DNA from 3 places in the Exiguobacterium sp. s130 genome. Region 1 is predicted to be linked to each of the others. Evidence: riboswitches for the same ligand, from Rfam matches in the RefSeq annotation. Region 1 holds a riboswitch; each other region holds the start of a gene.
What was found. Region 1 has a riboswitch for S-adenosylmethionine ahead of HZS85_RS14405 (Na+/H+ antiporter NhaC family protein). Riboswitches for the same ligand answer to the same signal wherever they lie in the genome.
Positions count from the first base shown of each region.

Region 2: another riboswitch for S-adenosylmethionine. It lies ahead of metK (methionine adenosyltransferase); the one in region 1 lies ahead of HZS85_RS14405 (Na+/H+ antiporter NhaC family protein).
Region 3: another riboswitch for S-adenosylmethionine. It lies ahead of HZS85_RS11160 (2,3-diketo-5-methylthiopentyl-1-phosphate enolase); the one in region 1 lies ahead of HZS85_RS14405 (Na+/H+ antiporter NhaC family protein).

Region 1 covers NZ_JACSNI010000007.1:13,311-17,598, forward strand. Annotated here, with positions in the region: gene HZS85_RS14390 (histidine phosphatase family protein) at 1-159, opposite strand, end outside; gene HZS85_RS14395 (alpha/beta hydrolase) at 177-1,166, opposite strand; gene HZS85_RS14400 (metal ABC transporter solute-binding protein, Zn/Mn family) at 1,336-2,304, shown strand; SAM riboswitch class I at 2,374-2,478, shown strand; gene HZS85_RS14405 (Na+/H+ antiporter NhaC family protein) at 2,560-3,870, shown strand; gene HZS85_RS14410 (hypothetical protein) at 3,910-4,113, opposite strand; gene HZS85_RS14415 (aldo/keto reductase) at 4,273-4,288, shown strand, end outside.
Region 2 covers NZ_JACSNI010000001.1:493,014-497,301, reverse strand. Annotated here, with positions in the region: gene mnmM (tRNA 5-(aminomethyl)-2-thiouridylate-methyltransferase MnmM) at 1-52, shown strand, start outside; gene HZS85_RS02500 (serine aminopeptidase domain-containing protein) at 103-807, opposite strand; gene HZS85_RS02495 (GNAT family N-acetyltransferase) at 886-1,374, opposite strand; gene metK (methionine adenosyltransferase) at 1,512-2,720, opposite strand; SAM riboswitch class I at 2,849-2,975, opposite strand; gene pckA (phosphoenolpyruvate carboxykinase (ATP)) at 3,210-4,288, shown strand, end outside.
Region 3 covers NZ_JACSNI010000004.1:26,620-30,907, forward strand. Annotated here, with positions in the region: gene HZS85_RS11145 (sugar ABC transporter substrate-binding protein) at 1-11, opposite strand, end outside; gene mtnA (S-methyl-5-thioribose-1-phosphate isomerase) at 23-1,072, opposite strand; gene mtnK (S-methyl-5-thioribose kinase) at 1,069-2,235, opposite strand; SAM riboswitch class I at 2,314-2,417, opposite strand; SAM riboswitch class I at 2,623-2,724, shown strand; gene HZS85_RS11160 (2,3-diketo-5-methylthiopentyl-1-phosphate enolase) at 2,795-3,985, shown strand; gene HZS85_RS11165 (2-hydroxy-3-keto-5-methylthiopentenyl-1-phosphate phosphatase) at 3,982-4,288, shown strand, end outside.

The DNA of each region.
Region 1 (4,288 bases):
TGCTAGCAAGACATCCCACTTTTCATTGGCTAGATAAGCGGCGCTGAGTTCCGCTTGTCTTTTTCCTGTTGCATTCAACGGGATATCTTCTCTTCCTTGGATTCGTTCATTTAAGTTCCAATCCGTCTGACCATGTCGCACTAAACAAATTTCAGTCATGTCTCTGTCTCCTTCATTCAAGAAATATGACTGATTGTATCATGTTTTTCATCGGGAAGTTGTCGCGGTGGCAATAACAACACCTGACAAGTGAAGCGTTCAATTCGTTCGAGAAGTCGTTCAATTTTCAATGGATTTTCGGTCTGTGCAAAACTAGCAAGTGAGTGGGTACCGTTCGGAAAAGAAAACAAACGGACATCAGCTCCGACATCGGCTCCTTTTTCAACGAAGTGAAGAGCTTGGGAAAACGGAACGATTGGATCTTTTTTGCCATGCAGGAGCATGATCGGTGGGGCGTCTGACGAGAGATGCGTCACAGGTGAAACGTGCGTCATCAGCTTGCGCCATTCTTCCCGTCCACCTTTATAAAACTTAATGTGGGCAATCCAAGTCTGAATGAAAGTAAACAATAAAAAATTCGTCGGTGGATATAAGGCAATGACACCACTAATCAATGGCATGTGTCGTTCATCTCGCTCACCAACGAAAGCAGATGGGGCAAGTGCCGTCGTCAGCATGAGTGCAGCTCCGGCTGAGTCTCCCCATACCATCATCCGTCCTCTTAAAATGCGAAGATCTTCTGCTTCTTTGTTCAAAAAGCATAAGGCATCCCGTACATCTTCGAGATTATCCGGAAAATAACTGCCTTCTTCAAACAGACGATAATCGATACTACAAACAGCAACCCCAAGTTCAAGCAGACGATCAACGATCGGGCTAAAACAGAACAGATCCTCGCGCTCTCCACGAACGAATGCGCCACCGTGCGCGTAGATCGCGACCGGAAACGGTCCTTCCCCCGGCGGATAATAGAGATCGAGTTGTAAGGTACGGTCTCCCACTTGTTTGTAAGTGAGTGTCCGCGATGCGAGTTGTTTTTCTGTGATTGGCAAGGCAGGTTCAGTCCATCGAAGTAATGCACCGTAATTGTTCCAGATACTTGCTCCCGCAGCTGCCGTCGTTAGTAGTGCAGCTCCCCCCATTAGCCATGCAGTTTCACGTTTCACTTGATCACCTCCAAAAGACGTACCAATTCCTTCACTTTATTATCCTTTTACCCCGTTTTAAAAGAAGTCGAACGTCTCGGTATTCGTACTTGACGCTTCTCAAACGTTCCGCTATAGTGAAAAAGTCCAAATCGGAATAATTACGTTTTAATAACGGAGGTAACATATAATGAAAAAAATCATTCCTGCTTTAACGGTCGCATTCGCGAGCGCAAGTATCCTCGCAGCTTGTGGATCAAACACCGATTCATCGACTTCAGATGATAAAAAGACGGAAATCTATACATCGACGTTCGCAACAGCTGCCATTGCCCGTGAAATCGGTGGTAATCAAGTCAACGTCAAGATGATCGTCCCACCTGGAGCAGATCCGCACTCCTATGAACCGACGTCAAAGCAACTCACTGAGATTGCCAAAGGTGACCTTTTCCTTTTGACGGGTACGACACTTGAACCCTATTCAAAAAAAATCCAAGAGAGTCTAAAAGGCACGGACGTCCGGTTCATCGAGACGAGTAAGGATGTCACTTTGCTGGAATCGGATGCTACGCTTCACGCACATGAAGAAGAGGGACATACAGAAGATGAGCAGGCGCACGAAGAGGAAGGACACGATCATGGAAAATACGATCCACACGTCTGGCTTGATCCTGTCAACGCCAAAGCAATGGCACGTTCTATCACAGTCGCCTTATCAAAAGAAGTACCAAAAGACAAAGCAACATTCGAAAAAAACTTGAAAGCGTTCGATCAGCAGGCTGACGCACTCGATAAAGAGTTCAAGCAAGCCGTCGCTGACGGATCAAAAAAAGAACTTCTCGTCACACATGCAGCTTACGGTTACCTCGCCGAACGATATGGTTTCACGCAGCTTCCAATCGCCGGAATTTCCCCTTCCGATGAACCCTCACAAAAGCAACTGGCTGCTTTAGTGAAAGAAGCGCGGATGCATGATTTGAAATACGTCGCGTTCGAAGAAACGGTTTCACCAAAGGTTGCGCGTGTCATCCAAAAAGAAATCGGAGCTAAATCCGTGACGATCCATAACCTCGAGTCGGTGACGAAATCGCAGCAAAACAGCTCGTATTTTAAGTTGATGGAAGAAAACGTCCAGACGTTAGAACAGGCACTTCAGTAAAGTACAGTTGACACGCGTTACTCAATGCGGTACGGTAAGAAACGTGTTTTACAACAATTGAATGACTTCTTTTTATCGCGAGAAACGGAGGGACTGGCCCAATGATGTTTCGGCAGCGGACGATTTGATTCGTACTGTGCCAAATCCAGCAAGCGAAAGCTTGAGAGATAAGAAGAGCGTCTTTATTTCATAAAGACCTCCTTCTTTCTTGCGAAGGGGTCTTTTTTTGTATCTTTGAGAAACGAGGTGTCAACAATGAATGAAATGATCACGCCTAACAAATGGGCACTGCTTCCCCTCGTCGTATTTCTGGTCCTCTTCATCGGAGCCGGCATCTTCTATGACGACTTTTACAAATTCCCGATTCTTATCGCTGCTTTGATCGCGCTGATCTTTGCTGCAATCACGACGAAAGGATCGATTAATCAAACGGTTGAACGAATCGCAACCGGTGCCGGAAATCCCGATATCATGATTATGGTCTTCATCTTCTTATTAGCCGGTACGTTCTCTGGAACGGCAGAAGCAATCGGCGCCATTGATGCGACCGTCAATGCTGCCTTAACGTTCCTACCTCCGTCACTCCTGATGAGCGGTCTGTTCGTCATCGCTGCCTTCATCTCGATGGCAATGGGAACTTCGACTGGAACGATTGCTGCACTCGCACCGATCGCCTTCGGTATTCATGAAGCAACAGGCATCAACGTCGCAATCGCAGCAGCGTCAGTCGTTGGGGGTTCGATGTTCGGCGATAACTTGTCGTTCATCTCAGATACGACGATCGCTGCCGTTCGAACGCAAAAAACGAACATGCGTGATAAGTTCCGAACGAACTTCATGATCGTTCTCCCGGCTGCCATCTTGACGGTCATCTTACTCGCATTCGTTTCTGGTTCTGGCGATGCGGTAACGGCTAAAGCATTCGAGTTCTACAAATTGATTCCATATCTCGCCGTCATCGTCCTTGCACTATTTGGTGTTAACGTCATCCTCGTTCTCATTGGTGGTACATTGCTCACTGGCATCATCGGTATGATTGACGGTAGCTTCGGTTTAAGTGGGTTCGTCCTTTCGATGTCAAAAGGAATGATGGGCATGGCAGAGATTTCAATCTTGACGCTCCTCATGGGTGGTCTCGTCAGTTTGATTACGTTCAACGGTGGAATCGCCTACTTGAAGGAGACGTTGACGCGCAAGATTTCACAGCGTCGCGGTGCCGAATTCAGTATGGCGGCACTCGTCAGTGCAACGAACCTCGCAACGGCGAACAATACGATCTCGATTCTTGTCGCTGGACCACTCGCGGCTGAAATCGCCGATACGTATGAAATCGATCGCAAGAAATCAGCGAGTATTCTTGATATCTTCTCTTGTGGGATTCAAGGTATCATTCCGTATGGGGCACAACTCTTGATCGCAGCAGAGTTGACGAAGACAGCTTCACCAGAACTGATTCCGTATCTGTTCTATCCGTTCCTGCTCTTCGTCTGTGGATCGATTGCCATCATCTTTGGTTTCCCACGTCCGAAAAAATCAGTTGCTCAACAGGAAAAAATCTCTTCTTAACCAACGACAGGTCCGATCATGGTGATCGGACCTGTTTCATTATTTTTTCTGCTTCGCTTGTCGTTCTAAAATCAAATACGCGATTGCTGGAAGTGGAAACTGAAGGAGTCCCGCGCCTCCCCATACCCACGGGTTACGTCCTGATTTTCGTGCACTGAAAAACAGGCTAACTGCTTGCGTGACCAACAAGGCACTAATACTAAACCAAGCTCCCTTTGATAGCTTTTTATTCTTTTGAGCCATCCTTTCTCCCCCTCTTTCTGACATACGGTCAGATGTGATGAATTCTCTTTTATTTTAACCCATTCTATTCCTCCATGAGCATGGAAACGGACGGTTTCGTTCGTTCGTGCTAAACTAAACGAGCAAATCTAAACTACGTTTTATGAGGAGGAGTAACACATGCAATACGCAAAAC
Region 2 (4,288 bases), on a different contig from region 1:
TCAACAGAATCATCCACCGTTCATCATCGCGATCGAGAAAAAAGTGCGCTGACAGTAGAAATAAAGAAGTGATGGCTTCCGCTATGGAAACCATCACTTTTTTCATTCTTCGACTAATTTAAAAAACAACAATAATTTTTCCGCAAACCGTGTATTCAACCGTTCAAAGCTGAAATGCGGGAAACCGTGTAGACGTTGTAAGTAAATCTGATCGCCACCCATTTTCCGACATACTTCGAGTGTCAGTTTGACGTCTGCGAACTGATCGTCTGGTGCATAAAAACAAGCCAAGTTTACACGAGGCAGTTTTTTTCGTTCCTCGTCATGTACGACGATCTCTTCTTCGATTTCCCGGTACTGCGCATACGTCAGTTCACCGATGCGAACGGTATCTTCCGTACTTTGACCAAACGGCAACGTACCGAGTGGCGCATCGGGACGGAAACGATCAAACGCACTCGCGAAGACTTGTTTGACACCTCCGAGTTGTTTCGACGGATGCCAATCAAACAATGGTGAAACGAATGCAAGACTTGCGACTGGTAGTTCATATTCTTGCAATAGACGATTGACGACGAGTGCGCCCATGCTACAGGCGATGATATGAATCGGTAGCTTTCGTTTTCCTGCTTCGCGTAATGCTTCTTTTAACAGTTGACCGTGCTCTTCAAACGAAATGCGACGTGGTGCGTCGACGAGTAACACTTCATACTCTCTTTCGAGTACTCGAATCAAAGCTTCACTCGGACGGGCACGCAGTTGTAACGGATAGACTAATACGATGATTCCTGTTGGTTGTTCAACCACAAACTCACCTCTTCACTTCATAATTCCATTTCACGATACCTTATTTCAAACGCAAACGAAACCGTCCCGAGACGGATTTCACGAGGCAACATGGCGAAGACGAACGACTGATTCCGCTTGCCCAAACACTTCTTCCGTCATCTCACTAAGTTCTTCAAAACCAAATGAGGTCAGGAATTGACGCGCTTTATAGTTACGTGCTTCCACGTAGACTTCGAGTGGGACGGCTCCTTGTCGTTCGAGTTCACGAATCAGACGTCTTCCGATTCCGTTTTGCTGATATTCCGGCAGGACGTAAAGCCGAATGATCTCCCATGTTCCTTCGACATCAACAGCATGAATGAAACCGACGATTTCCTCGTCGATGATTCCGACATAAAAATACTCTCCCCGTGCTTCTTCCGCTGTCAGGATCGCACGAACGACTTCTTCTTGCGGATACGCCTCCTGCACGAAATGCGCTTTCGAACGTTCGGAATAGATTTCTTCATACGTATCCATCCAAGATGTGATAGCAATGTCATGAATACGTCCTGCATCAGCTGGAATAGCTTCGCGTATTTCCATAATCGGAACCCCCCTTTATACTCATACAAATCGACTCATGTACTTTTACCCTTTTCTAGAAAAAACATTCGTTTCCTGCAAAGTTCCGCGGAAACAAAAAAGCCCGAAAACCCAAGTAGGATTTCCGGACTTTTTGATTATGCGAAACGTTTTGCTTGTTCTTCAAGAACTGCTGCTTTATCTGTTTGCTCCCATGGAAGCTCAACATCTGTACGACCGAAGTGACCGTATGCAGCTGTTTGACGATAGATCGGACGACGGAGATCAAGCATGTTGATGATTCCAGCCGGACGAAGATCGAAGTTTTCAGCAACCAATTCGACGAGTTGTGTTTCAGGAAGTTTTCCTGTGCCGAATGTATCAACCGCGATTGATACTGGGTGTGCGACACCGATTGCGTAAGCGAGTTGAACTTCTGCTTTGTCTGCAAGACCTGCAGCAACGAGGTTCTTCGCGACGTAACGTGCTGCGTATGCAGCTGAACGGTCGACTTTTGTTGGATCTTTACCTGAGAATGCTCCACCGCCGTGGCGTGCGTATCCACCATACGTATCAACGATGATCTTACGACCAGTCAATCCAGCATCTCCTTGTGGTCCGCCAATGACGAAACGACCAGTTGGGTTGATGAAGAATTTCGTTGCTGCGTCGATGTATTCAGCCGGGATGACTGGTGTGATGACGTGTTCTTTTAAATCAGCTTGGATTTGCTCAAGCGTAACTTCTTCCGCATGTTGTGTCGAGATGACGATCGTATCGACACGAACCGGCTCGTTGTTCTCGTTGTATTCGACCGTGACTTGTGTTTTTCCGTCCGGACGAAGGTAGTCGAGTTGACCGTTTTTACGCACTTCTGCCAAACGGCGTGCGAGACGGTGCGAAAGCGAAATTGGAAGTGGCATGAGTTCTGGTGTTTCTTTCGTTGCGTAACCGAACATAAGACCTTGGTCTCCTGCACCGATTGCATCGATTTCTGCATCAGACATGCTACCTTCACGTGCTTCAAGCGCTTGGTCGACACCAAGAGCGATATCTGCTGATTGCTCATCGATCGATGTCAATACAGCACATGTATCCGCATCGAAACCGTATTTCGCGCGTGTGTAGCCGATTTCACGAATCGTTTCACGAACGACTTTTGGAATGTCGACGTAAGTGGATGTCGTGATCTCACCTGCAACGAGAACGAGACCTGTTGTAACAGAAGTTTCTGCCGCAACACGTGCGTTTGGATCCGCTGCAAGAATCGCATCGAGGATTGAATCCGAAATTTGGTCACAGATTTTATCTGGATGACCTTCAGTGACTGACTCCGACGTGAATAGTCGGCGATTAAGGTTTGTCATGTATGACCCTCCCAAAAAAGAATTTGACGGTGTACTCATTTCCCCTAGTTGAGTGGGACGGTAAAATGAAAAAAACCTTTCCAAGTCCAAAAAATGGTCAGGGAAAGGTTGTGCGTTCTTCCTTTACCCTCTTATCGTTCGAAGTGTTTACTTCGCTTCAGGAGAGCACCTTTTCCCTCATTAATATATGAATTAATGTAGGACGGTTGCCGGGTTTCTTCGGGCCTTGTTCCCTCCACCTGCTCAGAATAAGAGTATCCGTTACGAATTACATGATATAAAGTTGTACCTACTCTGTCAAGCAAGGTTTCAAATTCTAGTCGAAACTTTTTAAAAGAGATGTTAAACTATTAATGCTGAAAGCGTTTCCAGATAAATAGAAATCAGCACCAGAAAATGATTGCGCTCTCTTTAGTATGTCATATATAATAAATGTGTCATACTAAATTCAGTGAGCCAAAACCAACGTAGGGGAAAGGTGGGGTCAGGATGCCGATGACGGTCCTGAATATCGAAGAACTACTCAAGAAAGAGCATGTGTTCAAACAACTATCTGTTGCTGAACTTGTCGAACATGCGATTCGAAACGAAGAAGGTGTCCTTACTGAGAACGGCGCACTATCTGTAGAAACGGGGAAATTTACAGGTCGTTCACCAAAAGATAAGTTCATCGTCCGTGATTCTTCCTGCGAGTCTCACATTGATTGGGGTCATGTTAACCAACCGATGGATGGAGACAAATTTGAACAATTGTTACAAAAGGTTCTTCGTTACATGAACGAAGCCGATCAGCTCTACTACACAGAAGCTGCTGCTGGGGCAGATACGCACTTCACCCTTCCGGTTCGTGTGCTCACACAATACGCTTGGCATAACCTGTTTGCCAAACAACTCTTTTTACGCGAGTATCCTGAAGTGGCTGCCTTCGAACCGTTCACGGTCGTCTACGCGCCACATTTCAAAGCAGATCCTACCGTTGACGGAACGAATTCCGAGACATTCATCGCCATGTCGTTTGAACACCGGATCGTCTTGATCGGTGGAACCGAATATGCGGGCGAAATCAAAAAATCGATTTTTTCCGTCATGAACTACCTCTTACCACAAGAAAATGTCCTTTCGATGCACTGTTCAGCAAACGTCGGACACGAAGGCGACGTCGCCTTGTTCTTCGGTCTATCCGGTACTGGTAAGACCACCCTGTCAGCAGACGATAGCCGTCAATTGATCGGTGACGATGAGCATGGTTGGTCGCATGACGGCGTCTTCAACATTGAAGGTGGATGTTATGCGAAGACGGTCAATCTGTCACGCGAAAAAGAACCGCAAATTTTTGATGCGATCCGTTTCGGAACTGTCCTTGAAAACGTCGTGCTCGATGAATCTCGTCATCCTGATTACGATGACACATCGTTGACTGAAAATACACGTGCTGCTTATCCGATCACAGCGATCGATAACATCGCTGTCCCATCACGGGCTGGTCATCCGAAGACGATTGTCTTCTTGACGGCTGATGCGTATGGCGTCTTGCCTCCGATCAGTAAGTTGACGAAAGAACAAGCGAT
Region 3 (4,288 bases), on a different contig from region 1:
AATTTTTTCATGACATATCTCCTTATCCGAGGGGTTGAAGCCCTGTTAATTGTTCAATCGTTTCTTCATTCGGTTGCGTGATGACACCAAGTTCGGTAATGATGCCCGTGATCAATGTGTGTGGTGTGACATCAAACGCCGGGTTGAAGACAGCGACGCCTTCCGGTGCTGTCGCGACACCTTGGACAGTCGTCACTTCCTGCGGATCACGTTCTTCAATTTCGATCGCGTCTCCGGAAACAAGTGAGAAATCAAACGTCGAGAGCGGTGCTGCGACGTAAAACGGAATACCGAAAGCTTGAGCGAGTAATGCTAGTTGGAACGTTCCGATCTTATTCGCCGTATCTCCGTTGCGTGTAATCCGGTCCGCCCCGACGATCATTGCATCGATCTGTTTTTCTTTCAGCGTATGGGCGACCATGTTATCTGTAATTAGCGTGACATCGATGCCGGCACGTTGTAGCTCCCATGTCGTCAGTCGTGCTCCCTGCAGTAATGGTCGCGTCTCACTCGCAAAAACAGATAATTCAATGCCGCGTTCTTTTGCGATATAGAATGGCGCAAGTGCTGTTCCATAAGCAGCGGTCGCAATCGATCCAGCATTACAGATCGTTAGGATCCGGTTGCCTGACTGGAACAATTCCAGTGCATGAATCCCGATTTGACGTGACGTCTGCGCATCCTGGTCGTATAAGGCAATCGTTCGCTGCTCGAGCCGTTCGCGGATCTCTTCTACCGACGTCCCGTCTTGAATGATTGGATTCAATTGATCAAGGACATTTCGTAAGTTAACAGCCGTCGGTCGTGTCGCGAGTAACGTCGCTGATGTCTCAAGCAAGGCTTGCTTATAGATCGACAGTTCTGCTTCAAACCGGTACGCCTCTTGAACGAGTACGAATCCGCCAAATAAACTGATAGCAGGCGCCCCTCGGACGCGCAGTTGTTTAATCGCTTCGACCGCTTGTGCAAGATCGGTAATGACTTCATAGTGTTCTTCCTGCGGTAGACGTGTCTGATCGAGAATCGTCAAGACACGATCTTCATAACGAATACTTTGAACGAATGTACTCATCGGCTAAGTTCCTCCGTTACGTCGAAGTTTCGCAAATCATCAAATGTCCGACATTCGGTCCGACGTTTGATTAACGCCGATCCTAAACGTAAAGCATGTTGTTTTCGTTCTAGTCGTTCCGTCATAGAACTAATCGTTTCTAAATCAGCGACCGGTGCGAGTCCGATCGTCCGACGAATCAGTTCGCAACCGGCAAAGCCGAGTGCATCCTGCAGAATCGTGCTCAGTACATCGTCGACGAGTCCCGATGTCCGGAATGGTTCGACGGCTTCGCGTTCCCATAAGGCACGGAACGTCGAAGCGAACGTCAGCCAGAACGTATCGATGTCGCGAATCCGGGCATCACGAAGTGCTGAATAATCCGGGTATGCTGCAAAGAATAAGTGGGCGATGAACTGTCCGACATCAAATCCGAATGGACCATAAAAGGCGAATTCTGGATCGATGACTTTCGTTTCCGTTGCCGAAGCAAAGATGCTTCCTGTATGTAGATCGCCGTGTAACAACGCATCTCCTTTCGTGATGAAAAGCGCTTCGAGTTTTGCGACTTCGCGTTTCAACTCATCGTCCGCCCATAGACGTGCCACCTCTTCTTCAAGCCCGGCTTCAATCTCGTTCGTCTCCGCGTCATGAAACGGATCCGTGAAGATTAATTTTTCCGTGATGTCGCACATGTCTGGATTGTAGTACGTTCGGGCGACACGTTTCTTTTCAACCGGACCAAGCGCAAAGTCCGATGTATGGAATAACGTCCGAGCGAGATAAGAACCGATATGTTCCGCAAGCAACGGATACTGTTCACCTGCGAGTAAACCACTTCGAACGATCGTCAGATGTGAAAGATCTTCCATGACCGTATATGCCTCTTCATGACTAGCATGAAAAACACGTGGCACGAACGGTACGGCATGCCGTGCGAATTCACGGAGTGCGGATTGCTCGATCCACGCTCGTTCGAGCGATAACGGCCAGCTCTCCCCGACGACCTTCGCATATGGTAATGCTTGTTTTAAAATCAAGCGATGTTCGCCTTCTCGAATCCGAAAGACGAGGTTGAGGTTCCCGTCGCCAATCTCTTCTGCTTCGACGGCTCCATCGCCGATCAGTCCTAATGTCCGAACACAATCAATCGCGTCCTGTTCTGTGAATGCTTTATATGTCATCTCAGTTTCCCCCTATGTGATACACGAAAAAGCGCCTCTTTTCGTCATCGAAAAGAGGCGCAGAAAAGTCACTGCGTCCTCTTATCTCTCAGACGAAACGTCTGTTGGATGTAGCACCGTGCCCAGTGGTCGGTTGCTGCGGCGTCATCGGGCCAATTCCCTCTGCCAACTCGCGATAAGAGTCGTATGTAGTTGTCGTGTGTGATATTGATTTGAATCTTACGCAATCGACTTCCTCGCTGTCAAATCGAAATCAAGCAGAAACGGATATCATTTTTAAGTCATCTATAGAAAGAGTATTTTCAAAAAAATAAATTTTCTAAAAATAGTTTGACAAGTGGCGATTCTCATGTAAAAATTGCAATTAGATTTCACAATTTCATCCAATTCTTATCAAGAGCAGACGGAGGGACAAGCCCTACGATGTCGCAGCAACCGACCTTTTGGCACGGTGCTAATTCTTGCAGCTACTAAGCTGACAGATAAGAGTCCACGTTCGAATCATTCATGGTCTCTTGTCGCTGACGAGAGACCATTTTTTTGTTGAAGGAGGAAAGACATGGCTTATATCACTGCTACTTATCAATTGACTGCCCGTGATCGACTCGAGCAGCGCGCTGAACAACTCGCGCTTGGTCTGACAGTCGGTTCTTGGACGGAACTGAATCATCTCGAACAACAACAACTTGCCTCGTTCAAAGGGGAAGTCGTACATACCGAAGAGCGCGATGGCAAAGGATATATCACGATTCGTTACCCGGAACATAACGTATCGCGCGACTTTTCTGCGATTCTGACGACCGTCTTCGGGAAACTCTCACTCGACGGTGAAATCAAATTAACGGAATTGCTACTACCCGATACATTTACGTCGGACTTTCCAGGTGCAAAGTTCGGGATCGAAGGGGTCCGTTCCTTGATCGGTGTCGAAGATCGCCCACTATTAATGAGCATCTTCAAAGGAGTCATCGGACGCGATTTATCGTTCCTTCGTGATCAACTCGAAGGACAACTCGCTGGTGGGATCGATCTCGTCAAAGACGATGAGATCCTATACGACAATCCATTGACACCAACGATTGACCGGGCACGGATCGGACGTGAGGTCATCGATGCTCACTTCCAACGGACCGGTAAACGTGCGTTATATGCGATCACACTCAGCGGTCCTGTCTTTACGCTCAAGGATCAAGCCAAGCGATTGATTGATGCTGGAGCGACTGCTTTCTTGCTGAATACCTTCACATACGGACTCGACGTCTTACGCGAACTGGCAAGTGATCCGGAAATCAACGTTCCGATTTTCAATCATCCGGCATATAGCGGTGCGTTGATCGCTAGCCCGAATCACGGAGTCGCAGCTCCTGTCTTACTCGGCACATTACCGCGCGCTGCTGGAGCAGACTTGACGCTATTCCCGTCTCCTTACGGCAATGTCGCTTTGCCAAAGGATGTCGCCCGTGGTATCGCGGTCGAAGCGACCCGTCTCGGTCAGACGAAATCAATCTTCCCGGTTGCTTCAGCCGGTATTCATCCTGGACTCGTCGCTCAACTCGTACGAGACTTCGGGATCGATTCCGTCATCAACGCCGGCGGCGGCGTACATGGTCATCCGCAAGGTGCTGCGGCTGGTGTCATTGCTTTCCGTCAGGCACTCGATGCGGCACTCGCAAATGAATCCCTATCGACGGCAGCATCGCGTCATGAAGAATTACGAATTGCCCTCGACGCTTGGGGGATCAAGTCATGACCGTACGGATTCTTTGTGACTTCGACGGGACGGTGACGACACAGGATAACATCATCGCACTCATGCAGGCATTTGCGCCAGCGAGTGACTTCGAACCGTTAAAACGCGGTGTACTCGACCGGACGTTATCGATTCAGAGTGGTGTCGGGCAAATGTTCGCACTTCTGCCGTCTGACGGAAAAACAGCCTATCTTGACTTTTTGTTGGAGCGTGCAGTCATTCGCGACGGATTTTCGGAGTTACTGCAGTACAGTCGTCGTCAAGGCATCGATTTTTCGATCGTCAGCGGTGGAATGGACTTTT